Regions from separate parts of the Azospirillum baldaniorum genome, predicted to be linked through region 3. Evidence: riboswitches for the same ligand, from Rfam matches in the RefSeq annotation. Region 3 holds a riboswitch; each other region holds the start of a gene.
What was found. A riboswitch is a leader RNA that binds a small molecule or an ion and turns the genes downstream of it on or off. The one in region 3 is predicted to bind cobalamin.
Positions count from the first base shown of each region.

Region 1: it holds a riboswitch for cobalamin, as region 3 does, so the genes downstream of both, Sp245p_RS20470 (TonB-dependent receptor plug domain-containing protein) here and Sp245p_RS27775 (dihydroneopterin aldolase) in region 3, are expected to answer to the same signal.
Region 2: it holds a riboswitch for cobalamin, as region 3 does, so the genes downstream of both, Sp245p_RS33755 (energy-coupling factor ABC transporter permease) here and Sp245p_RS27775 (dihydroneopterin aldolase) in region 3, are expected to answer to the same signal.

Region 1 is NZ_CP022254.1:1,352,912-1,362,574, forward strand. Features, by position in the region: gene Sp245p_RS20435 (hybrid sensor histidine kinase/response regulator) at 1-1,788, shown strand, start outside; gene Sp245p_RS20440 (sensor histidine kinase) at 1,785-2,984, shown strand; gene Sp245p_RS20450 (DUF6925 family protein) at 3,007-3,720, opposite strand; gene Sp245p_RS20455 (ABC transporter ATP-binding protein) at 3,720-4,520, opposite strand; gene Sp245p_RS20460 (FecCD family ABC transporter permease) at 4,520-5,539, opposite strand; gene Sp245p_RS20465 (ABC transporter substrate-binding protein) at 5,536-6,396, opposite strand; gene Sp245p_RS20470 (TonB-dependent receptor plug domain-containing protein) at 6,393-8,321, opposite strand; cobalamin riboswitch at 8,438-8,656, opposite strand; gene Sp245p_RS20475 (hypothetical protein) at 8,711-9,169, opposite strand.
Region 2 is NZ_CP022262.1:513,542-523,204, reverse strand. Features, by position in the region: gene Sp245p_RS33765 (glutathionylspermidine synthase family protein) at 1-689, opposite strand, end outside; gene Sp245p_RS33760 (glycosyltransferase family protein) at 873-2,804, opposite strand; cobalamin riboswitch at 2,949-3,187, shown strand; gene Sp245p_RS33755 (energy-coupling factor ABC transporter permease) at 3,360-4,040, shown strand; gene Sp245p_RS33750 (superoxide dismutase) at 4,106-4,873, opposite strand; gene Sp245p_RS33745 (hypothetical protein) at 5,001-5,375, opposite strand; gene Sp245p_RS33740 (Ig-like domain-containing protein) at 5,512-9,663, opposite strand, start outside.
Region 3 is NZ_CP022260.1:234,680-244,342, reverse strand. Features, by position in the region: gene scpA (methylmalonyl-CoA mutase) at 1-205, shown strand, start outside; gene metF (methylenetetrahydrofolate reductase [NAD(P)H]) at 224-1,108, opposite strand; gene Sp245p_RS27775 (dihydroneopterin aldolase) at 1,105-1,506, opposite strand; cobalamin riboswitch at 1,813-2,037, opposite strand; gene Sp245p_RS27770 (acyl-CoA thioesterase) at 2,222-2,593, opposite strand; gene Sp245p_RS27765 (Kelch repeat-containing protein) at 2,858-3,979, shown strand; gene Sp245p_RS27760 (bleomycin resistance protein) at 4,162-4,545, shown strand; gene Sp245p_RS27755 (DUF3891 family protein) at 4,573-5,466, opposite strand; gene Sp245p_RS27745 (helix-turn-helix domain-containing protein) at 6,150-6,428, opposite strand; gene Sp245p_RS35205 (response regulator) at 6,746-7,129, shown strand; gene Sp245p_RS27735 (Ros/MucR family transcriptional regulator) at 7,277-7,681, shown strand; gene Sp245p_RS27730 (hypothetical protein) at 7,806-8,960, opposite strand; partial or broken gene Sp245p_RS27725 (IS5 family transposase) at 9,507-9,663, shown strand, end outside.

The DNA.
Region 1 (9,663 bases), on a different contig from region 3:
ATGAACGCCATCCTCGGCCTCAGCCACCTCGCCCTGCGCGCCGGGCCGCCGCCGCGCCAGCGCGGCTACCTGACGCGGATCCGCGCCTCGGCAACCGCGCTGCTGGGGATCATCAACGACATCCTCGACGTCTCGAAGATCGAGGCGGGGATGCTGACGCTGGAGCGCGTGCCCTTCGACCTGTCCGCCGTGCTCGACATGGTGGCCGGCACCGCCGCCCTGTCCGCCGAGGAGAAGGGGCTGGTGCTGCGGCTGGAGGTCGCCCCGGACGTGCCCACCGCCCTGCTGGGCGACCCGCTGCGGCTGGGGCAGGTGCTCCTCAACCTCGTCAACAACGCGGTGAAGTTCACCGAGAGCGGCAGCGTGGTACTCGGCGTGGCCGCCGCGCCGCGCGGGACGGAGGATGCGGAGACCGAGCTGCGCTTCGCCGTGCGCGACACCGGCATCGGCATGACGGCGGAGCAGGTGGCCCGCCTGTTCCAGCCCTTCGCCCAGGCCGACAGCTCGACCACCCGCCGCTACGGCGGGACCGGGCTGGGGTTGGCGATCAGCCGGCGGCTGGCCGTCATGATGGGCGGCGGCATCGCCGTGGACAGCGCCCCCGGCCTGGGCAGCACCTTCCGCTTCACGGTCACGGTCGGCGTGCAGGACGGCGCCGCGACGGCGCTGCCCGCCGCTTTGGCCGATCCGGGGCTTGCTGCGGGCTTGCGGGTGGACGAGCCGCTGCGCGGCCTGCGCGTGCTGGTCGCCGACGACAACGCTGTGAACCGGCTGGTCGCGCGCGAGCTGCTGGAGGACGCCGGGCTGGTCGTCACCGCGGTCGGCAGCGGCGGGGAGGCGGTGCGGCTGGCGCTGGAGCCGGGGGCGGGCTACGCCGCGCTGCTCACCGACGTCCAGATGCCGGACATGGACGGCTTCGCGGTGGCGCGGGCGATCCGCCGCCAGTGCGGCCCCGACCGCCTGCCGATCATCGCCATGACCGCCCACGCCTTGGAGGAGGAGCGGCGGCGCTGTCTGGACGCCGGCATGGACGACCACATCGCCAAGCCGGTGGAGCCGCACCGCCTCGTCGCCGTGCTGAATCGCTGGCTGAAGCCGTTCGGGCGGCGGGAGGCCTTGCTGGTTGCCAAGGCCGCGGAGATGGATGCCGTGCTTCCTGACGGCTTGGAGGGGTTCGACCTCGCCCCGGCGCTGGCGCGGATGAACGGGCGGGCGCGCACGCTGCGCCGGGCGATCCTCGACTTTCTCGACCGCTACGGCGACGCGCCGGTCCGGCTGGAGCATCTGCGCAGCGCGGGAGACGGACCGGCGCTGGAACGCTTCGCCCATGGGGTGCGCGGCAGCGCCGGAACGGTCGGCGCGATGGCCGCCAGCGCCGCCGCCGCGGCGCTGGAGCTGGCGGCGCGCGAGGAGCGGTGGGAGGTGATCCCAGGGCTCGTGGCCGATCTGTCCGCCGCCCTCGGTCCCGCGCTGGCTTCGGCGGAAACGCTGCGCGCCGCGGAGATCGCCGTGGAGGTCGTGCCGGAAATCCCGGCGGTTCCTCTCGTCGACCCGGACACGCTGGACGAGGCGCTGCGCGCGCTGGAGGAGGCGTTGCGCAGCGGCAGCCTGTCGGCGGCGGCCCGCTTCGACGCTCTGCGTGGCCTGCTGGCCGGGCGCGGCCATGACGAGGCGATGGACAAGATGGGGCGGGCCGTGGAAGCGTTGGATTTCGCTGCGGCCCGCGCGGCGCTGGAACGGCTCACCGCCGCATGGATCAGGGAACGGGACCGGGAGACGACGCCGTGAGCGGTGGTCACATTCTGATCGTCGATGACGACACGGCCAACATCCGCGCGCTGGCCAGCGTGCTGGAGGACCGGCACGAGGTGCGTTTCGCGACCTCCGGCCGCCGCGCGCTGGAGCTGGCCTCCGCCGACCCGCCGGAGCTGGTGCTGCTCGACGTGATGATGCCGGGGCTGGACGGCTACGCGGTGTGCCGGCTGCTGAAGACCGACCCGGCCACCGCCGACGTCCCGGTGATCTTCATCACCTCGCTGTCCAGCCCGGAGGAGGAGGCCTTCGGGCTGGAGACCGGAGCCGTCGATTACGTGACCAAGCCCTTCAGCCCGGCCATCGTGCGCGCCCGCGTCGCCACCCACCTGTCGCTGCGCCGGGCCAACCGCAGCCTGAAGGACGAGAACGAGCATCTGGAGGCGCTGGTCCGCGAGCGCACGCGCAAGCTGGCCCAGGCCCAGCGCGAGAAGATGGCGGCGCTGCGCCAGATGGTCGCCGGCGTGGCCCACGAGATCAACACGCCCATCGGCGTGGCGCTGGGCAGCGCGTCGCACCTCGGCGACCGGGTCGCCGCGATGACGGAGCGGCTGGCCGCCAACCAGCTCCGCCGCGCCGAGCTGGAGCGCTTCCTGGCGAGCGCCGGGGAGCTGGCCGCCCTGCTGTCCGGCACCATCGCCCGCGCCGGGGAGATCGTGCGCTGCTTCAAGGGGGTGGCGGCGGACCACGGCGGGCTGCGCCAGACCATCGCGCTGAGGCCCTTCCTGGAGCAGGTGACGGAGAGCCTGCGTCCGCAGTGGGAGCCGCTGGGGCATCGCATGGCCGTGGACTGCCCCGCCGACCTGCGCATGGTCAGCAACCCGGCGATCCTGTCCGCGGTCCTGGAGCAGCTCGTCCGCAACGCGCTGGAGCACGCCTTCCCGGGTGGGCGGAACGGGCTGGTGACGGTCGGGGCCGCGGCGTCGGGGCCGGAGACGGTTTTGCTGTCCGTCGCCGATGACGGGGCCGGCATCGCGGAGGGGACCGCCGGGCGCATCCTGGAGCCCTTCTTCACCACCCGCCGCGGCACCGGCTCGGTCGGGCTCGGCCTGAACATCGTGGACAATCTGGCGTCGGACCGGCTGGGCGGGTCCTTCACCATCGCCTCGCGCACCGGCGGCGGTACCCTGGCGACCCTGCACCTGCCCGCCCGCACCCCGCCGGATCTGTGAGCCGGGGTGCGGCGGCGGGATTTCAGCCCCCAAGACCCTCCCACGCAGCAAAGGACCCGGCGGGCGGGGACAGGTACAGGCTGGGCACCCAGCCGTCGGGAATCGGGACGGTCGCCGCGTGGGTCCGGCCGTGGGCCAGCAGCTTCGGCAGGACGTGGGTGTGCGGACCCTCCGGGCTGCGGCCGTCGGGCGGCGGGATCGGCTGGCTGACCTCGATCCGGCCGAACGGGCCGATGAAGACGCGGTCGGGGCTGAGCGCCGGCAGGTCGGGCGGCAGGGGATTGCCCGGCGCCAGAAGCTCCGTCCCGACCACCGCGCGCAGGCGGGCGATGGTGGCGGGGTCGGCGCTGCGCACGCAGACGTCGGTCTGGAAGACGTTCAGCCCGAGGTCGAACAGCCGGGCGTCGCGGTCCGCCCCGGCGATCGCCTCGCGGTCGGGACCCAGCTCGGTCACCACGCGGCGCCGGTTCATCGCGGCGACGTGACGGGGCAGGCAGAGGGCCACGGCGAGGCTGCCGTTGCGTGTTCGGTAGGGCACCGCGCGGATGGCCGGTGTGGGGCGCAGGCGCAGCCCGCCGCGGGCGGTCCGCGCCTCCAGCTCCGGGCCGTCGTCGCGCAGGGCGACGGGTTCGTCCGGGTCGCGGACGAACTCCGCGATGGCGCCGAACGCGCCGAGGCTCCAGCCGGTGGCCGGGTCGTTCAGCGCGTCGCGCAGCAGGGAAGACAGGTCGCTCATCAAGGCGTCTCCGGTTGGCGAGTCGGGGATGGCAGGGCGTGCCAGGGAAGCAGGAAGGGTTCGCCGCCGGCCTCGCCCCGGTGGACGGCGATGCCGTAGGCGGCGCGCAGGTGGGCGTCGGTGAGCACCCGCGCGGGCGGTCCGTCGGCCAGCACGCCGCCGCCCGACAGCAGGATCAGCCGGTCGCAGAAGCGGGCGGCCAGAGTCAGGTCGTGCAACACCGCCACCACGCCGCTCCCCCGGCGGGCGGTGTCGCGCAGCAGCGCCATGCAGGCGAGCTGGTGGCCGGGATCGAGCGCGGCGACCGGCTCGTCGGCCAACAGGACGGGCGCTTCGGTCGCCAGGGCGCGGGCGAGCAGGACGCGCATCCGCTCGCCCCCCGACAGGGTGCCGACGATCCGCCCGCGCAGGTGGGCGGCGTCGGCGGTGGCGAGCGCCCGCTCCACCGCCGCGCGGTCCGCCGCGGTGATTCCGCCCAGCGCGCCGCGGTGGGGCAGCCGACCCAGCAGGACCAGTGCCTCGGCGCGCAGCGGCCAATGCACCGGGCCGCTCTGCGGCAGATAGGCGATGCCGCGGGCGAGCGCCCGGCGTCCGACTTGTGCCGCGGACTTTCCATCGAAGGTGACGCGGCCCGCCGCCGGCTCGGCGAGACCGGCGAGGAGGCGCAGCAGGGTGGTCTTGCCGGCGCCGTTCGGGCCGATCAGCCCGGTGAAGGCGCCGGGCTCGATGGCGAGGCTGACGTCGGTCAGGATGGTCCGCCCGCCGGCTTTGGCCGAGAGGCCGTGGGTTTCGATGCGCATCACGTCTCCTCCCGCCGCAGCCGGGCGATCAGGACGATCAGGAAGGGCGCCCCGATCAGGGCGGTAACCACGCCCAGCTTCAGTTCGGGCCGCGTCGGCAGCAGCCGGACCGCGATGTCCGCGGCCAGGGTCAGGCACGCCCCGGCGAGGCCCGCCAGCAGCAGCAGCCGTCCCGGCCGCGCCCCGGCCAGCGGGCGCATCAGGTGCGGCGCCACCAGCCCGACGAAGCCCACGGCGCCGGTGACCGACACCGCGCTGCCCACCGCCAGCGCCGCCCCGGCGATCAGCCGGACGCGCAGCCCGGTGAGGTCGAAGCCCAGGCTGCGCGCCGCGTCCTCTCCCAGGGTCAGCGCGTCGAGCGCGCGGGCGCCGGACAGGCAGAGCGCCCAGCCCGCCAGCATCGGCGGCAGGACGAGCCAGAGCTGGTCGGTGCCGCGGTCGGCCAGCGACCCCATCAGCCAGAACACGATCTCCAGCGCCGCGTAGGGGTTGGGGGCGAGGTTGAGGGCCAGCGCGGTCAGCGACCCGGCGAGGCTGTTGATGGCGATGCCGCCGATGACCAGCGCCGTCGTTCCGGCCCCCCGCGCCGCCATCAGGTTCAGCAGCACCGCGGCGGTGGCCGCTCCGGCCATGCCGCCGAGCGGCAGGGCCAGCGACAGCGCGGCGGACAGGCCGCTGTAGAAGACGATCACCGCGCCCAGCGCCGCGGCGCTCGACACGCCGACCAGCCCCGGTTCGGCCAGCGGGTTGCGCAGCCAGCCCTGCATCGCCGCCCCGGTCAGCCCCAGGCTGAAGCCGACCAGCAGGCCGATCAGGGCGCGCGGCAGGCGCAATTCGGCCAGCACCAGCGCCCCCAGGGTGGGGCGCCCGGCGAGCCAGTCGGACAGGGCGACGCCCAGGTCGAACGGCACATAGCCGACCGCCGCCGACACCGCGCAGAGCGCCAGTGCCAGACCCGTCAGCCCGGCGACCAGGGCGGGGTAGGGGATGCGGGACTCCCACGTTGCGGCAGCCGTCATGGCAGGGCCTCCCGCGCGGCAGCCAGCCGTTCCGCGGCCTCGGCGATCTGCGGGCCGGGGCAGGTCCACAGGCGGGAGGGCAGCGACACGGTGCGGACCTGACGTTTCAAGGCCTTCAGGGCCGGGTGGTGCAGCAGGGCGCCGGCCAGCGACGGCGGCGCGTCGGGTGCGGCGTCGACGATCAGCACGTCCGCCCCGCCCAGAATGATGGCCTCAAGCGGCAGGGCGCCCTGGCTGCCCAGCGGCAGGCGGTCGGCCATGTTCTCCAGCCCGGCGCGGGTCAGGAGTTCGTCGACCAGCGACCCGGACCCGGCGACGAAACCGTTGGGGCGCAGCACCACCGCGGTCGGGCGCGGACCCGGCGCCGCGGCGGGCAGGGCGTCGAGGCGGGAGAGCAGGTCGGCGACCAGCGCCTCCCCCCGGTCCGGCTCGCCGACGGCGCGGGCGAGGCCGCGGATCTGCTCCGCCACCCCCGCCACGCTCTGCGGGACGTCCAGCTCCAGCAGCGGGGCGTCCAGCCGCGTCAGCAGCCCGACCGCGACCCGCGTGGTGTAGCGCCCGGCGACGATCAGGTCGGGGTTGAGCGGCAGGATCTGCTCCGCCGTCCCGTGGTTGACCGGCACCCGCAACGCCAGCGCCGCGACGGTGGAGGCGCGGGGATCGCGCGCCAGCCACGTCACCGCGGCGAGGCGCTCCGGCCCGACCAGCCGCAACAGCAGCTCGTCGGCGCAGAGATTTAGGGAGACGATGCGCTGTGGTTTGCTGGGCGGCTTTGCGGGCGGCGCCTCCCACGCCGCCGCCGGCCCTCCCGCGATCAGCAGGAGGGCGGCGGCCAGCCCGACAAAGGTGGGCCTCACAGCGACAGCCGCAGCCCGAGATACCCGGCCCGTCCCGGCGCGCCGTAGGTCCAGACCTCCTGATACCGGCGGTCGAACAGGTTCTCCACGCGCCCGAAGAGTTCGACTCCTTCGGACAGCGCGTAGGAGCCGGCCATGTTGACCAGCGTGTAGGGCGCGAGATTCACGACCTGCCGGTTGTAGAAGGGATCGTAGGCCCAGTCGCTGGACCGCCCGTTGTAGACGACGCCGAGGTTGGCGTTCGCCCGGTCCTCCAGGAAGCGGTGGTTGACGGTCAGGCTGGCGAGCTGCTTGGGCCGGCGCACCAGTTCCACCCCCGTGGAATCCTCGCCGTCGGTCCAGGTGTAGGAACCGCGGATGGTCAGCCGGTCGACCGGCTCCACCGACAGGCCAAGTTCGAAGCCGCGGATGTGGGACTCGCCCGGCATGTTGACGGAGGTCCGCCCGGTGCCGGTGATGAGGTCGCGGATGCGCTGGTCGAACCACGTGCCGTCCACGGAGGCCCGCGTGCCCCACAGCGCCTGATCGAAGCCGGCGTCCCAGCCGCGCGCCCGTTCCGGCTTCAGGTTCGGGTTGCCGGCGTAGGTGGCGGTGTAGCCGTACAGCTCGAACAGGGTCGGATTCTTGACGCCGGTGCCGTAGGAGGCGCGCAGCTTCGTCCCGCTCTCTTCGATCAGATAGGCCGCCGTGGTGCGCCATGTGGTGGCGTCGCGGAACAGGTCGTTCGCGTCGTGGCGGACGCTGCCGGTCAGGGTCAGCCGGTCGAACAGCCCCAGCTTGTACTGGCCCACCAGCCCGGTGGAGCCGATGGAGCGGTCGAAGCTGGAGAAGCTGCTGCGGCTGATCGCCTTGTCCTCCTCATGCTCCACGGCGGCGGTCAGCACATGGTCGGCGGGGCCGCTGTTCAGAGCGAGGTTGGTCTGATAGTCGGCCTTGGTCTTGCGCCCGTCGTAGCGGCTGGTCACCGTCTTGGCGTCGTCGCGGTAGTCGCGCTGCTGGCGGCCATGGGTCAGGCCGACGATGTGCTCCCACTTTCCGTCGAGAAGGGCGATCTTGCCCTGGAGGCGCCCGAAATACTGCTCTCCGGCGGTGCTGGTCCCGTCATCGACGGCGCCGCGCCCGCCGACGAAGCCGTCGGTGTCGGTGCGGAAGCGGGTGTAGCGGCCGGTCACCGCGATCTCGCTGTGCTCGGTCGGGCGGACGGCGGCGTTTCCGGTCAGCGTGCCGTTGCGGTAGCCGTCCTTCTCCGGGTTGCCGAGCCGCTTGTCGGCGACCGACACACCGTCGCTGGTGACGCCCTGGCCGCTGAGGAACAGGTCGTAACGGTCGGTCCCGGTGCCGAAGGAGGCCCGCCCGGCGGCGGTGCCGAAGGACCCGCCCTCGACGGCGGCGCCGAACCGGGGGGCGCCGGCGCCGCGGCGGGTCACGATGTTGACGACGCCGCCGACCGCGTCGGAGCCGTAAAGCGCGCTCTGCGGGCCGCGCAGCACCTCGACGCGTTCCACGTCGCCGGCCAGCAGGTTGGCGAAATCATATTCGGAACCGGCGGCGGGATCGTTCACCTCGATCCCGTCGATCAGGACGAGCGTCTGGTTGCCCTCCGACCCGCGGATGCGGAGCTGGGTCAGGGTGCCCATAGGGCCGGTGCGGTTGACGGCGACGCCGGGCACCGCGCGCAGCGCGTCGGACAGCAGCTGGGTCTGGCGCTGCTCCAGTTCCTCGCGGGTGATGACGGTCAGGGCGCTGCCGGTTTCCTCGGCGGCGGTGGGGACGCGGTTGGCGGTCACCGAGACCGGCGGAAGCGTCGTGATGGTGGTGGAATCGGCGAAGGCCGACGTGGGGAGGGCCGACACGGGAAGGGCAAGGCTTCCCAGAAGGGCGGCGAAGGACGCCGTCCGGTGAAGGCGGGGAACGCGGACACTCATTGAGACCTCGGGCGGGACGCCGGTGGCACGTCACCGCGAACGAAGTCCCCCCGGACGCTCCGCGAACGGACTCCCGGTTCGACGACCTTCGGTGCACCCCGCCCGAACGTGTTCGCGTGTGACCACGACTGACGGCAGGTCTCCTGGCTCGCGGGTTATCGTCTGCCCATCGCCTTCCCAGGATCACGATCCCAGTGGCATTCCGATGGACGACTCGCCGCTTACAGTTGCGGGGGCAGCCTCGGCGTAGAACCCCCGCACGGCCAATCGCCGCGGGGTCCGCACCGTGTTCCCATTTTCAGCCCTTTCGGGCAACCGTCGGGTGCGAAGCTACGCGGGCGGAACGGCTCCGGTCAAGCCGCAATCCGCCCATCCTCGCCCGACCGGTGTCAGAGCGTGGTTCTCGGCCCGACCGCGGACCCATCCGGCACGGGGGGATTCATCTCCTTGCAATTGCCGACGCAATAGGTCTGCGCTTCGATCCGGCCGCCGCAGGATTTGTAGCAATCGTTGTAATCGGAGGAGCAGGTGAGGTTGCTGTAGCAGCTGGGGTTCCGGTCGAAATCGCTGAACGTCTTGATCTTCTTCTTGTCCGCATCCTTGGGCAAGGAACGGAGATAGGCCTGATATTCGCCCTGGGCGCGGGTCGTCGCCTCGGCCCGGCAGGTCTGAACGGCCAGCTCCTTTGCGGATTGGCAGATTGTCTGTGCCTGCTTGCACTGGGCGACACAGAGCTTTCCCGCCTCGCTGACGGGTGGAAAATAGCTTGCGACCGTCTCGAAACGCGGGCCGCAACCAGCCAATCCGGCCGCCAGCAGGCAGCCGAGCAAAATGGAACGCCGCATCATTGTGGGTGTCCTGCCGTGAATTACCGTCAATCGCTACGAACAACCCACCGGTGCGGAATCATCCATGGGCGACACGGAATTCGCAAAGCCGGCTCCCGGACCGGAACGCCGGCAACCCATGGGCGATCAACCGACTGGTGTCGTTGCCTGCGGCCATCGCGCCGATCATGGTCCGGAAAGGACGCGCACCCCTCTTGTCGCCGCGCGGGGGCCTGACTACATGACGGGTGAGGTCCGGGCCCCTCTGGCAGCGTCGCCCGGCGCTGTGATGTCGGACTTCCCATAGAGCCGTCGCTTTGGCGCGGCCTTGCGGAAGCTGGCCCTATCCTCCCCCCTGGGTCCCGCTCCACCACAAGGTCCACCGCCGGACGACGGTCCCCGACGGGCCTTTGGGAGACATCGGCATGGACCGCAGCGAACCAACTTCCTGAACGACCGCCACGCCTCCACGGCAAACGATGGAGGCGGGCGCTCTGGCGCGCCGCGGCAAAGCC
Region 2 (9,663 bases), on a different contig from region 3:
ATCTTCGCCAGCCAGGAGGCCGCCCGCCCCTCGTCGTCAACGAAGCGCTGGCCGTCCCAGCCCAGGCTCTGCAGCGGCAGCAGATGCGTGGCGATCCCGGCCTCCGCCGCGGTGGCGGCCAGATAGACCAGCTCGCTCTCGCGCATCGGGTCGGGGGTGGCGCAGGCCAGATGGACGAGCCCGCGGCCCGGCATGCCCGCCGCCAGCTCCTCCCAGCGCTCCACCAGCCCCTCGTGCAGACCGTTGAACTGGTTGGCGTCGCCCATCAGGGCCTCGCGCCAGTTGCGCTGGATGATCGAGGCGGCGAACAGCCCCTCCGGCGTGTCGTAGTTGCAGGCCAGCAGCTTGACCGAATCGCGCCCGTCATAGGCCAGCGTCAGCCGCCCGATCAGCGCGCCGGCCCGCTCGTTCAGCCGCCCCGCGGCCCAATAGTCGTTCCAGGAGGCCTCCAGCAGACGCGCCACGCCGCCGCGGACTCCCAGCCGGGCCAGCGCCCGCCCGTCCACCATCGCGCGCAGCGCCTCGCGCAGCATGGTGTGCAACTCGTCGGCGACGCTTTCGATCAGGTCGATCTGATGGGCGGAGAACTCGTACCGCACATCCTCGCGCCAGAAGGCGCCGGCGCTCATGGCGCGGACGCCGTAGGGGTATTTGCGGAGCCCCGGACGCCAATCCGCACGGGGTTTCATGACTGCTCTGCGCATCGTGTGCTTACCGGGCCGCCGGATTCAATCCATGGTTTTGCCCCGCTGCGGCGCGCCGCTTGCGGCCGTCCGGGATTCGGTGGGGGCGGATCATTGCGGCGCAAACGCGCCAACACAAGCGCCTTGCGCGCCTGCCCTTCCGTTTTTCCACGCTTGCTCTCTTCGATCTCACAAGCGGGCGCGGTCGGCCAGCCAAGCCGCGATGGCGCTTTCCATCGCCTCGGCAGTCGGGGCGCCGTGCTCCGGACCGGTTCCCACCATGGGAAGCTTGGCCGCCATGGCAATGTCCTCCACCGGGGCGCCGGTCCCGACGAACAGGTCGCAGCGCCGCAGCAGGGCGCACAGCCCGTCGAAACCCAGCCGCCCCACCGCGTTCAGGCAGGCGCCACCGGTTTCCCCGGCGATGCGCGCCGCGGCCCCCCTGGCGGCCTCCTCGCCGACCAGGACCAGGGCGGTGTCTCCCCGCGCGGCAAGGCGGCGGCACAGCTCCGACAGGCCGCCGGTGCCGACGGACGCGGACAGGCCGACCGCACAGCGCCAGCGCGCCGGAACGCCCGCGGCCAGAAGCGCGGCGGCCGCCCGCTCGCCGGCGGGGGAGGTCCAGACCTCCGTGGCGGGGTCCGCCTCCCCGGCGGTCAGCGCCCCCAACAGGACAGCGGGAGCTGGCGCGACGTGGGTCAGGAAGGCGTCGGCGTAATAGCCACGCACCGGCCGGCCGACCCTGCAACCGAGGCGGAGCGGCGCCCCCGTATCCTGCATCAGGCGGTTGGCGAAGCTGGCATCCTCACCCCGGACCGGGTTGATCGTCAGGTCGAAGGCACCGCTGAATTGTTGGCCGATCTCCTCGCGTACGGCGGTCACCAGCGCGTCGTCGGGCGCCCGCCCCGTCAGCGACGGCAGGGTGACGCGCTGGTTGACGTAGGGGCAGAGGGCGAGCGCCGCCTCCGCGTCCGGCGTCGCGAAGACGGTGATGCGGGCCAGCGGCAAAGCCCGCCGCAACTCCCGCAGGACACCCGACGCCCGCAACGCGGCGCCGGCCCCGTCCAGCAGGAACACGCCGACGCTTTGGATCAGGTCGGTCGGGAAGGGCGGCGGCTCGCCGGGGACGAGCGTGCGGCGGCGGACGGCGGGTCCGGAATTCCGCAGCAGCGCCACCGCCGGGGCGGTCGAGGCGCCCCGCGCCGGCGGCACGAAGCCCCAGCTTCCGTCGGCGTCCGGGCGCGCCAGCGGTTCCACCAAGGCATGCTCGGCGCGGGCGACGGTCGCTGCGTCGGTCACCCAGGGGAAGAAATCGCGCAACGGAAGGGTGCCGTTGCCCACCGACCGCCCGGCCGCCTGGAGGGACTCCCACCGCCCGACCGCGCCGTCGTAGCCGTAATAGATTTCCTTGAACGCGACCTGCTGGCGCGTCGCGTAGGCGAAATGCTGGAAGACGAGCCCGCTCACCGCCGTTTCCTCATGCAGGAAGGGGTTGGCCGCGCCGAGGTCGCGTTCGGACCCGTCGGGCTGCGGCCGCACCAGCCGGGGCGGGACATGCGAGTGCCAGTAATCGCCCGGCCGGTACCGCCAAGTGCGCAGCCATTCGTAGGCGCGGTAATTGCCGTACTGGTCCAGCCGGTCAAGAACCAGGGACGGGCCGACGAAGAAGTGGCAGAGGTACAGCGCCGCCGTGCGCGACGGCGAGTCGAGGAACATCCGGCGCGCGCGGGCGATCTGCTCCGCCGTCCACAGCTCGTCCGCATCGACCTGCCAGAGCAGGCATTCCTCCGTCATGGCGGCCAGCGGCGCGGTCACCATCTCCACCTTGCCCTGCCAGAAGACGCCCGGCGGCTTGCGGTAGACCGACACGCGCCCGGGCTCCTCCGCCGCGATGCGGTCGAGATACTCCGAGGTTCCGTCGCTGCTGCGCCCGTCGCGGTGAAGGTCCTGCGGGACCCGCCCGCCCCGTTGCGCGCACCAGGAGGAATCGCGGACCTGCTCCGCCACCCCCTCCACGACGTGCCAATGCCAGGGGAAGGGCAGTTGGCGGAACACCTCCAAGTGGTAACGGATGAAGGGATCGCCGTTCAGCACGATGGTCAGGAAATGAACCGGTAGCATGCCCGCAACCCCGTCCTTCGCCCATTGATCCGGCCTCGCGCAGTCAGCCGGACCTTGTCGGTTCCGCGGGAGTGGTGTCAAGGAAGCCGTGCGACTCCCCCGATGGGTCGCCATCCCCCTCTTGACGGCGGGGGACCCCGCCCCTACCCTGGCGCCGGTTATGGTTCCCCGCGCCCTCCGGTCGCGGGGCTAAGAGGGAAGCCGGTGCGCCGCCCCGCAGGGGGAGAAACGGCAAATCCGGCGCTGCCCCCGCAACTGTGAGCGGTGAGCGGCCTCGTCCTTTCCGTGTCACTGGCGCCGCCTGCGGGAACGGGCGCCGGGAAGGCCGGACGATGCCGCCTTGACCCGCAAGCCAGGAGACCTGCCGTAACCGAACGTACGTCCTCGGGCGGGGTGCCCCGGTGGTCGCTTGCCGATGTCCGGCCCGACGGCCGCCCGTCTTCCGCAAGCCGTCCCCCGGTGCGCCCATCCAGGGGGCCAAGGGGGTTGCGATGCCGGTGCCTGCCAGCAACGACGCCCTCCCAACGCATGGCAGACTCGGAAAGGGCATAGAGCATGCACATCGAACCCGGCGTCGTCGACGGCGCCAAGATCGCTCTCAGCTACGCGACGGCCGCCGGCGGCTTCGCGATGGCCGGAAAGCTGGCGCACAACGACGTCCGCAACAACGGCGGGGTCGCACCGCTGGTGCTGCGCAGCCTGATCGCCACCGCGCTGGTCTTCAGCTTCTTCGAGGTGTTCCCGCACCACCCCGTGGGCGTGTCGGAGGTTCACCTGATCCTCGGTTCGACGCTGCTCCTGCTGTTCGGCGCCGGTGCGGCCTCCATCGGCCTCGCCGCCGGCCTGCTGATCCAGGGCCTGTTCTTCGCGCCGTTCGACCTGCCGCAGTACGGCATGAACGTCACCACGCTGCTGGTCCCGCTGTGGGGCATCAGCCTGCTGGCGAAGCGGATCGTCCCCGACGCCACCCCCTATGTCGACCTGAAGTACTCGCAGGCGCTGGCCCTCTCCACCGCCTACCAGGGCGGCATCGTCGCCTGGGTGGCCTTCTGGGCCCTCTACGGCCACGGCTTCACCGCCGAGACCATGACGGAGGTCGCCTCCTTCGGCGCCGCCTACATGACCGTCATCATCGTCGAGCCGCTGGCCGATCTCGCCGTGCTGGCCGTCGCCAAGGCGCTGCGCCGCCAGAGCCAGGGCCCGCTGTTCAACATCCGCCTTCATCAGGGCGCCTGACCGGGCCTCTGGACCAGATGGTTCGCAGGAAGGGTGGCGGGGATGTCCCCGCCGCCCTTTTTTGTTCAGATCACCAGCTCGCCCTTCCGGATCGCCGCGTAGCGACGGTTCACCGCGCCCCAGTCGACGACGTTCCACCAAGCCGCCAGATAGTCGGCGCGCCGGTTCTGGTACTTCAGGTAATAGGCGTGCTCCCACACGTCGTTGCCCATCAGCACGGGCACGCCGTCCATGGCCGGGGAATCCTGGTTCGGCCGCGCGGCGATGGCCAGCTTGCCCGACGACGGGTCGGCGGTGACGAAGACCCAGCCGCTGCCGAACTGCCCCGCCCCCGCCGTGTTGAAGCGCGTCTTGAAATCGTCGAAGCTGCCGAAGTCGCGCGTGATGGCAGCCCCCACCTCGCCGTCCGGAGCGCCGCCAGCGTTCGGCCCCATGATGCTCCAGAACATGCTGTGATTCGCGTGACCGCCGCCGTTGTTGCGCACCGCTGTGCGGATGCTTTCCGGCAGTTCCGGCACGCGCTTCAGCAAGTCGGCCAGCGGCATCGCCTGAAGGTCGCCGTGGTTGGCGAGCGCCTTGTTGAGGTTGTCGACGTAAGCCTGATGGTGCTTGTCGTGATGCACGCTCATGGTCGTCGCATCGATGTGCGGTTCCAGCGCGGCGGGCGCGTAGGGCAGCGGCGGCAGCGTGAATCCCTTGCCGCCCGGAGTTTGGCCAGCCGGCGTTTGGCCCCCTGTTGTTTGGGCCAGGACGAAGCGCGGCGCCACGGCCAGCACCAGCGCGGCGGCTCCGGCGGAGAGCAGCAATTGGCGGCGATCCAGGCGAACGGACATGAGACCTCCCATTGTGTGTTTCGTGCCGAACAGCGGGGAAGCGACAGCCTCAGTGCGCCCCGCGCCTCACTCAACAGGGCAATGGGCGTACTCACTCGGTACCGGCGGACCGCGCACCGCCCGTTTCTTACAAGCGCGCCTTTCCAGCCAGTCCGGCGGACGCCGAGAGGGCCATGCCCATCGCCACGGTCCGCCAGCGCCCCAGGCGGAACCGGGACGGGGCCGCCACCGGCTTCCGGACCGGCACGACTGGTGCGGTTCCCATCGCCTCATGAATCTTACGGGCGCGGCGCTCCCGAAGCAGCAGGCGCATCACCTCCTCCTCCGTGACGAGGCGTCCAGCCTTGGCCGAGGCGAGGCTGGCGGTGTCCTGGAGGGCGGCGACCTGCGCCAGGGTGCCGGTCAGCCCCTTCGCCGCGGCGGTTTCCAGCGCTTCGCGATGAATGGCGAGGATGAACGGCTTCAGCCCTCGGTCAGGCGATCCGTGCGGCGATGTCGGCATGGCGGAATGGCTCCGGGGATTCGTTCGATCGGGTAAGCCATCATCCAACCGATAACCCCATGGCGGCAAAGCCCCCTAAGGATTAGCCCCCCGAATCCGTTCGGGGAGGCTGGCGCAGAACGGCGTTTATGCCCGCTCAGCCGAACCAGCCGGCGACGTTTCCGGTCTGGCCGAGGATGGTGATGCGGTTGCCCCCGCCGACGTCGAGCGTGGTGTTGCCGCCCTCCACCCGCGCCGAGCGGATCACCGCGCCGAGGTCCATGCTGGCGTCATAGAGCGCCAAGCGGTCCACCCCCACCTGGAAGTCCATCACCACCGACCCGCCCGAGGCCCGCCCGAAAGCGAAGACGTCCGCGCCGGCGCCGCCCCACAGCGTGTCCGCGCCGCCGTCGGCGAACAGCACGTCGTTGCCCGCCCCGCCGTTCAGCAGGTCGTTGCCCGCCCCGCCGAACAGCGTGTCGTTGCCCTCCTCGCCGAACAGCGTGTCGTCGCCCTCGCCGCCGCTGGCCAGGTCGTCGCCCGCGCCGAGCCCGATCAGGTCGCGCCCCGCCCCGCCCAGCGCCACGTCGTTGCCGTCGCCGCCGCTCAGCGTGTCGTCGCCGTCGTCGCCGATCAGGAAGTCGTCGCCCGACCCGCCGAACAGCAGGTCGTTGCCCGCCCCGCCGGACAGCGTGTCGTCGCCCGCCTCGCCAGTCAGCGTGTCGTCGCCCGCCTCGCCGAACAGGATGTCCTGGCCCGTCCCGCCGAACAGCGCGTCGTTGCCGACCCCGCCGCCGATCAGGTCGTTGCCCTCGCCGCCGAACAGCCAGTCGTCGCCCTCGCCGCCCATCACCACGTCGTCGCCATCGTCGCCGTACAGCGTGTCGTTGCCGCCGGCGCTGGCGATCGTGTCGTTGCCGCCGCCGCCGTGCAGGAGGTCGTCGCCGGCACCCAGGTACATGTACTGCTCGTGGTCGTCGCCGTAGACGATCTGCTCGCCGTCGCCGCCGACCAGCGTGGCGTTGCCGACCACCGCCGCGAACTCGACGTTGTCGAGCTGGATGGTCACCGGACCCGCCGCCGCCGTGGTATTGAGCACCACCGCGGTCGGCGCCGTGCTGGCGACCCCGGTGCCGCCCAGCGTGTTGCCGGTCACCCTGGTCTGCACCGCCTGGCCGGCGGCCACCCCCGGCGTGCTGAAGTCGATGGCGCGCACCAGGAGCTGGGCCTGGGCGGAGAGCACCGAGAGGAAGCCGTCGCCGCCGCCGGTCAGGTTGCCACGCGAGGCGGTGCCGGCGTCGGTGCGCGCCTCGATGGCGGCGATCAGCCCGGTCAGCCCGCTCTGCGCCTGCGCGGCGGTCTGCCGCTCGGCGCTGCCCGAGGTGGTGACGGCCACGCCGGTGGAGACGCTGACCGTCAGGGTGGTGACGGTGGACACCGCGCCGGTCTGGCGGTCGACCACCTGCTCGCGCACCACCGGCACGTCGGCGAGGTCGGCGTTGGCGGTGCTGGTGTCCTCGACGCGGTTGCTGTTGCTGGCCGCGATGGTCACGGTGGTGACGCGCTTGCCGTCGCCGCCGGTGGTGACCGAGCCGTTGACGGTGGCGCCGTCCACGGTGGCCGTCGGCGGCGGGGCGACCGGGGCGGGCTTCTCCACGGTGGCGGTGAGCTTCTGCGTCGTCGCGGTGAAGGGCGGCGCGGCGTTGCCCGCCGGGTCGGTCAGGCCGAGGGTCAGGGTGAGCGTGCCGTCGCCCAGGGCGGAGAGGTCCAGCCCGGTCACCCGCATGGTCGGGCCGCTCATCACGCCGCCGCCGGTGACCTGGCCGCCGCCGGCCGAGGTGATCGTCCAGGTGAAGCTGGTCCCGGCCTCGCCGCCGCTGATGGTGAAGGCGGCGCTGGACTGCTCGATGGCGTCGATGCTGTCGTCCTCGAACAGCACGCTGGCCGTCGGCGCGGTGGTGTCGACGGTCAGCGACTGGGTGCCCAGCGCCGAGATGTTGCCAGCGGCATCCGTGGCGGTGGCCGAGACCGGGTTGGCGCCGTTGGCGTTGAGGCTGAGCGTGCCGGCGGTCGGCGTCGCCGTGGCGAGGTTGAGGCTCCAAGTCCCGTTGGTCGCGGTGGTGGTGTAGGTCGCTCCACCGATGGTGACGGTGACGGTGCTGCCCGCTTCGGCCGTGCCGGTGAGGGTGGGCGTCGTGCTGTTGGTCAGCGCCGTGGCAACGGTCGGGGCGTCGGGCAGCGTGGTGTCGATGACCAACGACTGGGTGCCCGGTGCCGAGACGTTGCCCGAGGCGTCGGTGGCGGTGGCCGAGACCGGGTTGGCGCCGTTGGCGTTGAGGCTGAGCGTGCCGGTCACCGGTGTGGCGGTGGCGAGGTTGAGGCTCCAGGCGCCGCCGTTCGTGGCGGTGGTGGTGTAGGTGGCGCCGCCCACCGTGACGGTGACGGTGCTGCCCGCTTCGGCCGTGCCGGAGAGGGTCGGCGTCGTGCTGTTGCTCAGCGCCGTGGCGACGGTCGGGGCATCGGGCAGCGTGGTGTCGATGGTCAGCGACTGGCTGCCGGCCGAGGAGGTGTTGCCCGCGGCGTCGGTCGCCGTGGCCGAGACCGAGTTGGCGCCGTTGGCGTTGAGGTTCAGCGAACCGGCGGTCGGCGTCGCGGTGGCGAGGTTGAGGGTCCAGGCCCCGTTGGTCGCCGTGGTGGTGTAGGTCGCTCCACCGATGGTGACGGTGACGGTGCTGCCGGCCTCCGCCGAGCCGGTGAGGGTCGGCGTCGTGCTGTTGCTCAGCGCGGGGCTGGTCACCGCCGGCGCGGTGGGCGCGGTGGTGTCGACGGTCAGCGACTGCGTGCCGGGGACCGAGGTGTTGCCGGCGGCGTCGGTGGCGGTGGCCGAGACCGGGTTGGCGCCGTTCGGGTTGAGGCTCAGCGTGCCGGCGGTCGGCGTCGCCGTGGCGAGGTTGAGGCTCCAGGCGCCGCCGTTCGTGGCGGTGGTGGTGTAGGTGGCGCCGCCCACCGTGACGGTGACGGTGCTGCCGGCCTCGGCCGTGCCGGTGAGGGTCGGCGTCGTGCTGTTGGTCAGCGCCGCGCTGGTCACCGAGGGCGCGCTCGGCGCGGTGGTGTCGATGGTCAGCGCTTGCGTGCCGGGGGCCGAGACGTTGCCCGCCGCGTCGGTTGCCGTGGCGGAGACCGGGTTGGCGCCGTTGGCGTTGAGGCTGAGCGAGCCGGAGGTCGGCGTCGCGGTGGCGAGGTTGATGGACCAGTTTCCGTTGGACGCCGTGGTGGTGTAGGTGGCGCCGCCCACCGTGACGGTCACCGTGCTGCCCGCTTCCGCCGTACCGGTGAGGGTTGGCGTGGTGCTGTTGCTCAATGCCGCACTGGTCACCGCCGGAGCGTTGGGCAGTGTGGTGTCGATGGTCAGCGACTGCGTGCCGGCGGACGACGTGTTGCCCGCCGCGTCGGTGGCGGTGGCCGTAACGGGGTTGGCGCCGTTGGCGTTCAGGTTCAGGGAGCCGGCGGTCGGCGTCGCCGTGGCGAGGTTGAGGCTCCAGGCGCCGCCGTTCGTGGCGGTGGTGGTGTAGGTCGCTCCACCGATGGCGACGGTGACGGTGCTGCCGGCTTCCGCCGTGCCGCCGATCACCGGGGTGGCACTGTTGGTCAGTGCCGCCGAGGTCACCGCCGGGGCGTTTGGCGCCGTCGTGTCGATGGTCAGCGACTGGGTGCCCGGCGCCGAGACGTTTCCGGCAGCGTCGGTGGCCGTGGCCGTGACGGGGTTGGCGCCGTTGGCGTTCAGGTTCAGGGAGCCAGCGGTCGGCGTCGCCGTGGCGAGGTTGAGGCTCCAGGCGCCGCCGTTCGTGGCGGTGGTGGTGTAGGTCGCTCCACCCACCGTGACCGTCACCGTGCTGCCGGCCTCCGCCGTGCCGGTGAGGGTCGGGGTCGTGCTGTTGCTCAGTTCCGTGGTGACGGTCGGGGCGCTAGGCGCGGTGGTGTCGATGGTCAGCGTCTGGGTGCCGGCCAACGAGATGTTGCCGGCGGCGTCGGTCGCCGTCGCCGACACCGGGTTGGCGCCGTTGGCATTGAGGCTGAGCGAGCCGGAGGTCGGCGTCGCCGTGGCGAGGTTGATCGACCAACTGCCGTTGGTCGCCGTCGTGGTGTAGGTCGCCCCACCCACCGTGACGGTCACTGTGCTGTCCGCTTCCGCCGCGCCGGTGAGGGTCGGTGCGGCGTTCTTGGTCAGCGCCGCCGAAGTCACCGACGGAGCGTTCGGTGCCGTGGTGTCGATGGTCAGCGATTGGGTGCCCGCGGACGACGTATTGCC
Region 3 (9,663 bases):
GCAGTTGAAGGCGGAGCTGGAGCGTCACGGGGCCGGCGACATCCTGATCGTGGTCGGCGGCGTGGTGCCGCCGCAGGATTACGACGCGCTCTACGCCGCCGGCGCCACGGCGATCTTCCCGCCGGGCACCGTCATCAGCGAGGCGGCGGTAGACCTGCTGCGCATCCTCAACGAGCGCCACGGCTACGCGCCGAAGGCGGCGTAGCCGTGGCGCGTGTGGCGATCACGGTGCCGGAACCGCGGCCCTTATCCCCAGCATGTGGCAGGTGGCGAGGGTGATATCGGAACGGTTCAGGGTGTGGAAGTGGAAATCCCGGACGCCCTGAGCCTGAAGGGCCTGACACTGCTCCGCCGCCACCGTCGCGGCGACGAGCCTGCGGGTCTCTGGGTCGTCGTCCAACCCTTCGAAGGTTTCGACCAGCCTGGCCGGCATCGAGGCGCCGCATTTGGCAGCAAATTCCACGGCACGGGCGACGTTGGTGATCGGCAGGATGCCGGGAATCACCGGCACATGGATGCCCGCCGCGGCGCAGCGGTCGAGAAAACGGAAATAGACGTCGTTGTCGAAGACGAACTGGGTGATGGCACGGGTCGCCCCGGCGTCCACCTTGCGCTTCAGGTTGTCCAGGTCGAACTGCACGCTCGGCGCTTCCGGGTGGGACTCCGGATAGGCGGCGACCGAGATCTCGAAATCGGCGATGCGCCTCATTCCCGCCACCAGATCGGCGGCGTAGGCGTAGCCGCCGGGAGACGGTTCGCAACGCCCGCTGCCGCCGGGCATGTCCGACGGGTCACCGCGCAGTGCCACCAGATGGCGGATGCCGGCATTCCAGTAGCTGTGGGCGATGGTGTCGATCTCGTCCCGCGTCGCGCCGACGCAGGTGACATGCGCTGCCGCCGGAAGGCCGGTCTCGTCCTGGATTCGGCAGACGGTGGCGTGGGTGCGTTCGCGGGTCGAACCGCCGGCCCCGTGGGTCACCGACACGAAGCTTGGAGCCAACGGGGCCAGCCGCCGGATCGACTGCCACAGGCCCTGCTCCATCGACTCCGTCTTCGGCGGAAAGAATTCGAAGCTGATCGACGGCGGTGCGGACAGAGGGGCGGTCATGACAGCGCTCCCGGCGCGGCTTGAACGGCGTCGTCCCGCCGGTAGGTGATGGTCACCCCGGCCGAATCGATCTGCGGGAGCACGTTGGGCTTCTCGATGGACACCTCGGCCTCGACGACGCGCTGGTCGGCAAGGCAGAGGTCGCCGATGCGGTCCGCCAGGCATTCCAGGAGCTGGGTGTGTGGCCCGTCGGCCAGCTTCTCCAGCGCCAGGACCAACCCTTCGTAGGACAGGACGGTCGCCACGTCGTCGAGGAAACGCGGTCGGCCGCGTTCGACGACCAGCCGCACATCGATGCGCAAGCGCTGACGGCGGCCACGTTCGTGGGCGTAGACCCCGATCTGGAAAGGGGCGACAAAACCCCGGACGGTGATCACATAGGTGCCGCAACCGGCCAAGACGGTTTCTCCACAAGCGGAAGGGTAATCGAAGGCCGGCAGGCGGCCTTGGCGGTGTCGTTCGTCCCGGCCCGACGGATGTCCAACGCCGCTCTCGGCTCACGTCGCGGCGTGGTCCCATGAACGGGTAACCGAGCCTGCAGAAGACGATCGACATGGTTCTCCCCTGTCCGGCCAAGCGCTCGGCCAGCGGATCGGTGTCGTAATAAGGACGTCCGGGAAAGGAAACCCAAGCAGGCGCACGAGAGGAGACCAGCGACAGACGCCGGACACGGCCCACGCGACCACCGGGACACCCCGCCCGAGGACGAACGAACGGTCACGGCAGGTCTCCTGGCTCGCGGGTCGGCACCATTCCGTCCGGCCTTCCCGGTGCCCAACGAGGCACCAGTGGCGCTGAGGCGACGAAACGACTCTCCGCTTACAGTTGCGGGGGCAGCGCCGGACTGGCCATCGGATCTGGCGGCACCGGCTTCCCTCTTAGCTCCCAGCCCCGAGCGGAACCGGCAGAACCATGACGCCGCGATCCAACCGCAACGCCGCAATCCTGTCAAGAGAAACATAAAGACATCTTTATGTTTCTATACACCGTTGTTGCGACGATAACGGCATCAAGCGCATCCGGACATCCTGCGGCTGGCTTCGGTCGGAGGCCTCAAGGCTTCACGGTGTCCACCCTCGTCTTTCCCAGTCGTCGCGCCGGGGGCTTTCCGGATCATCCCTGCTGCGTGCCGTGCTGGATGTCTTGGAAGGCCGGGACTGGAACCGGCCGCCCATGACCGTCGACGGCGACCAGGACGAACCATCCCTCGGCGGCCAGCCGGCGCTCCCCGGATGCCAAAGTCTCGGCGACCAGGGAGACATGGACGGTCATCGACCGTTTCCCGACCGTGTCGACCCGTCCGACCAAGTCGACCAGTTGGCCGACCATGACGGGGGTGTGGAATGTGATCCGCTCTGAGGAGGCCATCACGACCGCATGGCGGGCGGCGCGGCTGGCGGTGATGAAGGCGGCCTTTCCCATGAGGCTGAGGGCCGTGCCTCCGAACAGCGTGCCGTAATGGTTGGCCTGCTCGGGGAAAATCATCTCAAGGCAGCGGGTTTCCCGTCCGTTTGGAAAGGGAAACTGGCTTTCTGCAGTGGGAGGGATGGTGTTCATGTGTGCATCCGCCTGCAACCACGCGTTCCAAGGTGTCGGACGCGCACGTTATATGGATGGGCGTTCTGGTCGATGGCTAAAACGGCTGAAATCAGGAACGATGATCCTGCAAATCTGCGAACAGTGCAAAGCGGTGGGCCTCCATGGCGAAACCGGGGTCATCATGACAACACAGGCAGAAAGCGAGGTCACATGGATCGCAGGACATTCCTTGGCGCAAGTGCTGGAGCTTTGGCGCTTGGTGCTGTCCGGGTGCCATTGTCACACGCGCAATCGCCCTTGCCGGAGTTGCGGCCCGCCGCAGACCCCTATGCTCGCCTCCAAGGTGGCATGCCGCACCATCTGACGCCGGATCAGGAAGCGCAACGTGTCTTCGACAGTCCAGCTCCCGCCGGCCCGCCAGGTCGTTGGGTCAGCCGTGCCGCGCTTCCAATCCCGCGCAGCGAAATGGCCTGGGCCACCGTCAGTGCGGAACGGATGCATGTCGTGGGCGGCTATGGCGAAGGTGCCGTCAATCGGGCCTACCACCACATCTATACCCCGGTGGCCGACCTCTGGTATGAGGGCGCTGCCTTGCCGCGTGGCGCCAACCATGTCGCGGTCGCCGCAGAAGCCGGCCGCGTCTACGCGCTTGGCGGGTTCATCGAGCAAAACCGGCGGTCCGATACGAACGCCTACGCCTACGATGTGGCCACCAACGCCTGGACCCCCATTGCGCCCCTGCCACGCCCCCGCGGTGCGGCGGCGGCTGTGGTACTCGATGGCGCCATTCATCTGATCGGTGGCGCATCGGAGCCGGCCAGCGAACGGGCGAGCGTCGGTTGGCACGAAGTCTATGACCCAAAGACCGATCGCTGGTCGGCCCGCAAACCGCTCCCGGGGGCGCGCGATCATGTCGGGTGCGTTGTTCATGCCGGCGCGATCCACGTCGTTGGTGGCCGCTTCAACACGTTCGAGTACAACACCGATCTGCACCACGTTTACCTCCCGGATCGGGACACATGGGAGATGCGGGCGCCGTTGCCGACGGCCCGGTCGGGCCATGGGCTTGTCGTTTACCGTGACCGCCTCTTCGCCATGGGGGGAGAAGGCGGAATTCTCAACGGCGGGGTACCGCGGCAGGCAAAAGTGTTCGGGCAGATGGAAAGCTATGATCCGGGCAGCGACAGCTGGCAACACCATGCGCCGATGCCGACGCCGCGCCATGCGGTTGGAGCCGTGACGATCGGCGACTGGATCCATGTAGCGGGTGGTGGTGCGGTCCTCGGCGGCTCCGTCCAGTCCGCCGTGCACGAAGCCTTCACATTGGGGTGATGTTGCAGCACCGCCCTGTGCGGGCACCCGCCAATCGACGAACGAACGGAAGCGAAGCGCCAAGTTCTCCTTTCGCCACAATGCCGCTTTCGAGCCCCTACCGATCAGCCTCCTCAAGCTTGTGGTCCGCCGCGCTGCTTTTGCATCATGGACTGTGGTTGGAGACTGGAGGGAAAAGGGCAATGGCTGTTCAGTTCGCGAGGGTAGCACCGATTTTGCCAGTCCGGGATGTCCGTGCGGCGCTCGCCCACTACCGGCGTCTTGGTTTCGAGGCGACCGCTTACGAGGAAGCGGCCGCCGATCCCATTTACGGGTTTCTTGCCTGGGGCAGCGTGAGCCTCCACTTGGCGCGGGTTCCCGACCTGGACCCAGCACGCTCGGTTGCGGCCTGCTATCTCTACGTCGACAACGTTGACGCGTTGCATGCCTCATGGCAGGCTGCCGAAGTCGATGGCCGCCTGACCGCGATCACCGCCACGCCCTATGGCCTGCGCGAGTTTGCCCACATCGATCCGGACGGCAACCTGTTGCGGGTCGGCGCACCCATCACGCCGAACACTCCGTAAGGCTCCAGCCCGAGCGGGGAATCGGCGTTATGGGTGCCTCAACACCGTTGGGATGGTGATGGTCTCCGCACGGTCGAGCGCCTGACGCATCGCTCGCTCGTCGGTGAAACGACCGCGCAGGAGCCGTCCCTCGCAGACGACTTCGACATGGTCGGCAGCGAAAGGCCATGGATCGACGACCAGTTCCGCCGGGTCGCCAGACGGAGAACGGAGGCGGATTTCCGTCCGGGCCTCGCCGATGGTCGGGACATTGGGAATGCACGCTTCGCTGGTAAGACCCCATCCGATCTGCAAGGACATGCGGTCCACAGCGGCGACAAGCAATCGGTTGCGCTCGATCGCTGGCGGGGAGAGAGCTGGGGCGTAACGCGGGTTGCCCGACAGCGCCTCGATGCAGGCGCGTTGGAAGCGGTGCTGGTCGTCCAGGAAGCGGCGAACCAGCGCGGCATCCTCCGGCGTCGCTTTGGCGAAGTCGAAAAAGCTGCCGTAGATGGTGTCGGCGTGCAGCGAGACGAGAAGGGCCGGATAACGCCCGAACGCGAGCGCGCAGCGCACACCCTCCGTCCAAAGGCTCGTATGGATGGCGGCGCCGAGTTCCTGGAAGCTGTGTGGGCGGGCGGTCTGGGGGTTCAGCGTCGGGGCGGCTTCCCAGGACAGCCAGCCGATGTCATGCAGCTCCGCCCCGAGGCAGACCTCCTCGTAGGGTACGACCGGAGCGAAGATCCCGTTGCCCCAGGCACGGAGCAACTGGCCTGACAGCCAGGCATGGCTCGGCTGCGGGATGGCGATCACATCTTTGCCGACATCGCGAAACAGCATGGTCAATTCCTCCAGCTCATGGTCGAGCCCGAGGCCGGCGACCTTGCCGTGTAAACGGATGCTGCCAGGGATCGTCTCGGTGGATGCTGGCGTGCCGGTCAACCGAATGGATGAAACGCTCGTCCCGCTTACCCGATGACGCCAAATCGGTCATGGACCCGTCCGTGGATTCTTTGGCTTGGTTCAAAAAGCCCATGCGGCCGGGACGGCATGAGGCGCACCTCCAACCCCTTGCGAAGAAGCCCCGCTTTGGGTCAGGCCGGGTTCATCGGCTCGGAAGGCTGGACGTCAGCGTTCCCGGGTTCCGCCGGCGCGGCGGGGACGGGCTCCTTGTCCTCCTCCGGAGGGCGGCCAAGGCAGGACCCGTCAGGGCGGGCGAACGATGACAAGGTCAAGGCCAGCAGCCAGCGGCTGCAACAACAGGCCAGACACATAGATGTATCCTTCTCGGCCAGTCACCACGAATTTCCCTCTTGCGCCAGAGGGGCCGTCCACACATGACCCTCACTTGGCTTGGGTCAGGCCACCAAGCCAACGTCTTCTGCTTGAGCGTGGCAGCGCGCTTTCGGCTTCGACGAGCGGAACGCTGTCGACCGGTTTGAGCAGATGCCGGGGATTGAACCAGCGCCCCCACTCCAGTGCCGCGGGCTGCGGGGTCCAAGGAGCCTTCTGCCCCACCTGGAGCCGTCGTCCTGATCCGCCACGCGGCGGCCATAAGCTCCCGTACGGACGAAACCTTAAGGGGTCAAAGGAGACGGGAAATGGAAAGGCCGGGCGACGGGCGGTCAGCCGCGCTTCTGCCCGGACGTTTCCAGCGGCGCAGCGGGCTTGTCTTCCGGCTGATCGACCAGCATGACGCCGAGGCCGCGGGCCGACGACAGAAAGATGACGCCATGCTCCTCCAACGCCTTGCGCACGGCGTCGCGCGTCGTGTCGCGCACGTCAAGTCGGTCCGATTCAAGCCGCTTCAGGGCGGTCAAGGCGACCAGAGCCGTGTCCGCCAGCATTTCCTGCGTCCAGCCGAGGAGCGCCCGCGCCGCCCGTATTTGCCTGGGTGTGATCATCGATGATCACATTCCCGAAGCGCGCGTCCGGCGCCACAAAGACGACTATTATAGTCGCATTGCAATGCCGATGGGGATACACTCCCGAGCCGAAATGGTCCACCGCCTTTTCCCGGCCACAGAGTGGTGATGGAGGGACCGCATACCCGCCCCACCCCGCCACCGGCATCGCCCATCCTCACGTGGTGGCAAACGCCTGGGAAGGAGCCGACAACGGTATGGAGGACACGGCCGGCCTGGATCGAAGAGAAGCGGTGATCGTCGGCGCGCGGCCGGTACGAACCGGCACATCCCGAGGGGCAATGAGGACATCAGCCATGACCAAGGACACGCCCATCCACGTCCTCATCGCAGAGGACGACGTGCTGGTCGCCTGGGCGCTGCGCGCCATCCTGGAGGAAGCTGGCTACCACGTCACGCTCGCCCACGACGGCGTGCAGGCGCTCGCACTCCAGGCCCAGGGCCCCGTCGACGTGCTGATGACCGATTTCCAGATGCCCCGCCTCGACGGACGGGAACTGATCCGGCGGTTACGGGCAACGCGCCCCGCGCTGCCGGTGGTCATGATGACCGGCGCCCCGGACGACACTGCCCTCGACGAACTGCGCGACGCAACGGAAGCCGGCATTGTCATCCTGGCCAAACCGGTGAGTCCCCCGCCGGTCATCGCGGCCATCCAGACTGTGCTTGGCTTTTCGTGACAGCGCTCAAGCGCGTGGGTGGAAGCGGCCCTTGTGCCCAGCAACGTCACGAAAGGGTCAAAAAGCCATTTAAGGAATATGGATTTTGACCGGCCAGCAACGATTGCATACAATAGTATGCAACATCAACGCCGAGTGCTCTGTGCCATGACCGATGTTCTCGAGCAGGCCACCAGGATTGTGGCCGCCTACGTCCGAAACCACCGTGTCGGTGTCGAGCAGGTGCCGCCGCTGATCGCGGCCGTGCGCCGGGCCCTGACGACCCTTGGCACGCCCGCGGAACCGCCTAACCTCGTACGGGAACCGGCGGTGCCGATCCGCCGCTCGGTGACTCCCGACTACATCGTCTGTCTCGAAGACGGCCGGAGGCTGAAGATGCTAAAGCGCCATCTACGAACCGTCTATGGCCTGTCGCCGGAGGAGTACCGGGCGCGCTGGAAACTGCCGGACAACTACCCGATGACCGCTCCAAACCACGCAGCGTCCTGCTCCGCGCTTGCCAAGGCGCGGGGACTCGGTCGAACCGGACGGAGATTACGGAACGCACCATAAAGGGCGACGCCCGCTTGTCGGATCTCCGTCTCGGGTTCCGGCTTGGACTGCACAGCCCCATCGGGCATCTCCTGCCCCAGAAGCGTTGGCGGCGATCGCTCGACGTCGTCATGGTGTTGAACAATCAAAACGCTGACTTCTGCTCCCGACGCCGGTCCAGAGCGACATCGAACTGGCGCAGCAGGCGGCTCAACGTTTCGAAATCGACGTGACGGGACGGCAGGTTCTTCATGCACCGGTTGTCCAGATGCACCACGCTGATCAGCGCCGACACGCAATAGCCCAGAAGCCAGTAATGCGCATGGATTGTGCGCAAAAACTCGCGGAACAGTGACGGGGACCCGTTCATCAGCGCTTTGAAGCTCTTCTCGTACTCGCCCAGAATGTGGCGGATATCCAGCAGAGTGGCGTTGAGCATATGCCCCACCCGGTCAATGTGCATCAGCAAATGCTCATCGTAGGGACGGTGCATTTTCAAGTCAGCCGGCACGCATTCCCGGGATCTCAACCACGTGATAATGGTGCGGACCCGCGGAGCGATGCGGCGGAGCTGATATTCATAGAAAGTGATCCCCTTCCAGGCGCTGAAGATTGCGTCGGCTTCGGAGTGATCGATGCCGAAGGCCGATACGAAATGCCCGGCCTCTTCCATGTCGGGATTCCAGATGGCGTCGAGAAACCGACCTACGATTGCCTCGCTGCCGATACCATCGTTGACGGCCTTGCGCACGATTGGCTCCACTCGCCGGCTGATCAGCCGACGCAACTGGGCCTCCTCTTCTGCGGCAATCTGCCAATAACGTTGATCGAGCCGAATTTTCTTCGCTTCGAAGTAAGTCTTCAGCAGAAAGGCATCCAGAGATGGAATGTTGTCGATCAGGGATAGGAGGCTAAGGTCATTATGGACACTTTCCTGTTCCACCGCTTCGGGACCGAAGTGCTCCTCCAATAGAACAGTGCTGTTGCGGGATCTCAGATAGATGGCGACCCCACCGGTCTCCCATTGACGGTCGTCATGGGGGATGTAGATGCCGGTTTCGACCGGACGCTTGCTGAGCGCGTTCCCAGCGTCGCAATTCAGGAAATCGTGCCCGTCGCCCTGGCTTTCGTCGAAATTCGGATACTTGAACAGGATGACCTGATTCAGGGCATGCGCCCGGAAGAGATGAGCCTCCTCTGGCAGACTTTGGGTAATGGACAGCAGATTCAGCGATACGCTGTAGCCTCCGTACAAGATTTGCTCCAGAATCGGTGAGATTGCTTCAAAATGACGTCGCATCTGCACAAGGCTCCTTTTCCGCACTTGCCAGAAAGCGTAGGCTTTCGCTTAAGATGGACACATTGCCCATCCATTCGTTTCGATCAAAACGGATGGCGTTCTCCTTTCTTAAAAATATTGGTGGCATACATTTTTCACACAAACAGAGATAATCGTAGGCGCTGAAGATTTCATCGGAAATTTATTTTTTCCTGCGGAAATTTCTTCGACCTTAATCTTTTCTCCAGATGTCAAAATCATTGGCGATCATTATATTTCCGCAACCGTTAATATAAATTTTACTGCCACCCGAAAGAGTGGTGGTCATTTTGACGCACTGGCGGTGCGCATGAAAAATGTTCTTTGCGTTCTGCGTGTTATCCTGATTGTGCACATTCGGTCTGTGCCTTCGGGCGATAACGGTGACGGCAATCCCCCGACCAATGCAGCAACAAGGTGTCCTCTGTTCGCCGTCGAATGATCCCGGCTCTCCTACCCGAACATGGCTTCTGCGGTTTCGGGCCTTAGAGTGCGTAACAAAACCGGCCAGGAACGGTTGGTAGGGGCATGGCAGCCCCTCTTGTTTCCGACGCCTTGTGGGCGATCATCGAACCGCTGATCCCGCCGGAGCCGCCCAAGCCAAAAGGCGGACGGCCCCGGTTGGACGATCGTGCGGCGCTGACCGGCATCCTGTTCGTGCTGCGCACGGGCATCCCTTGGGAGC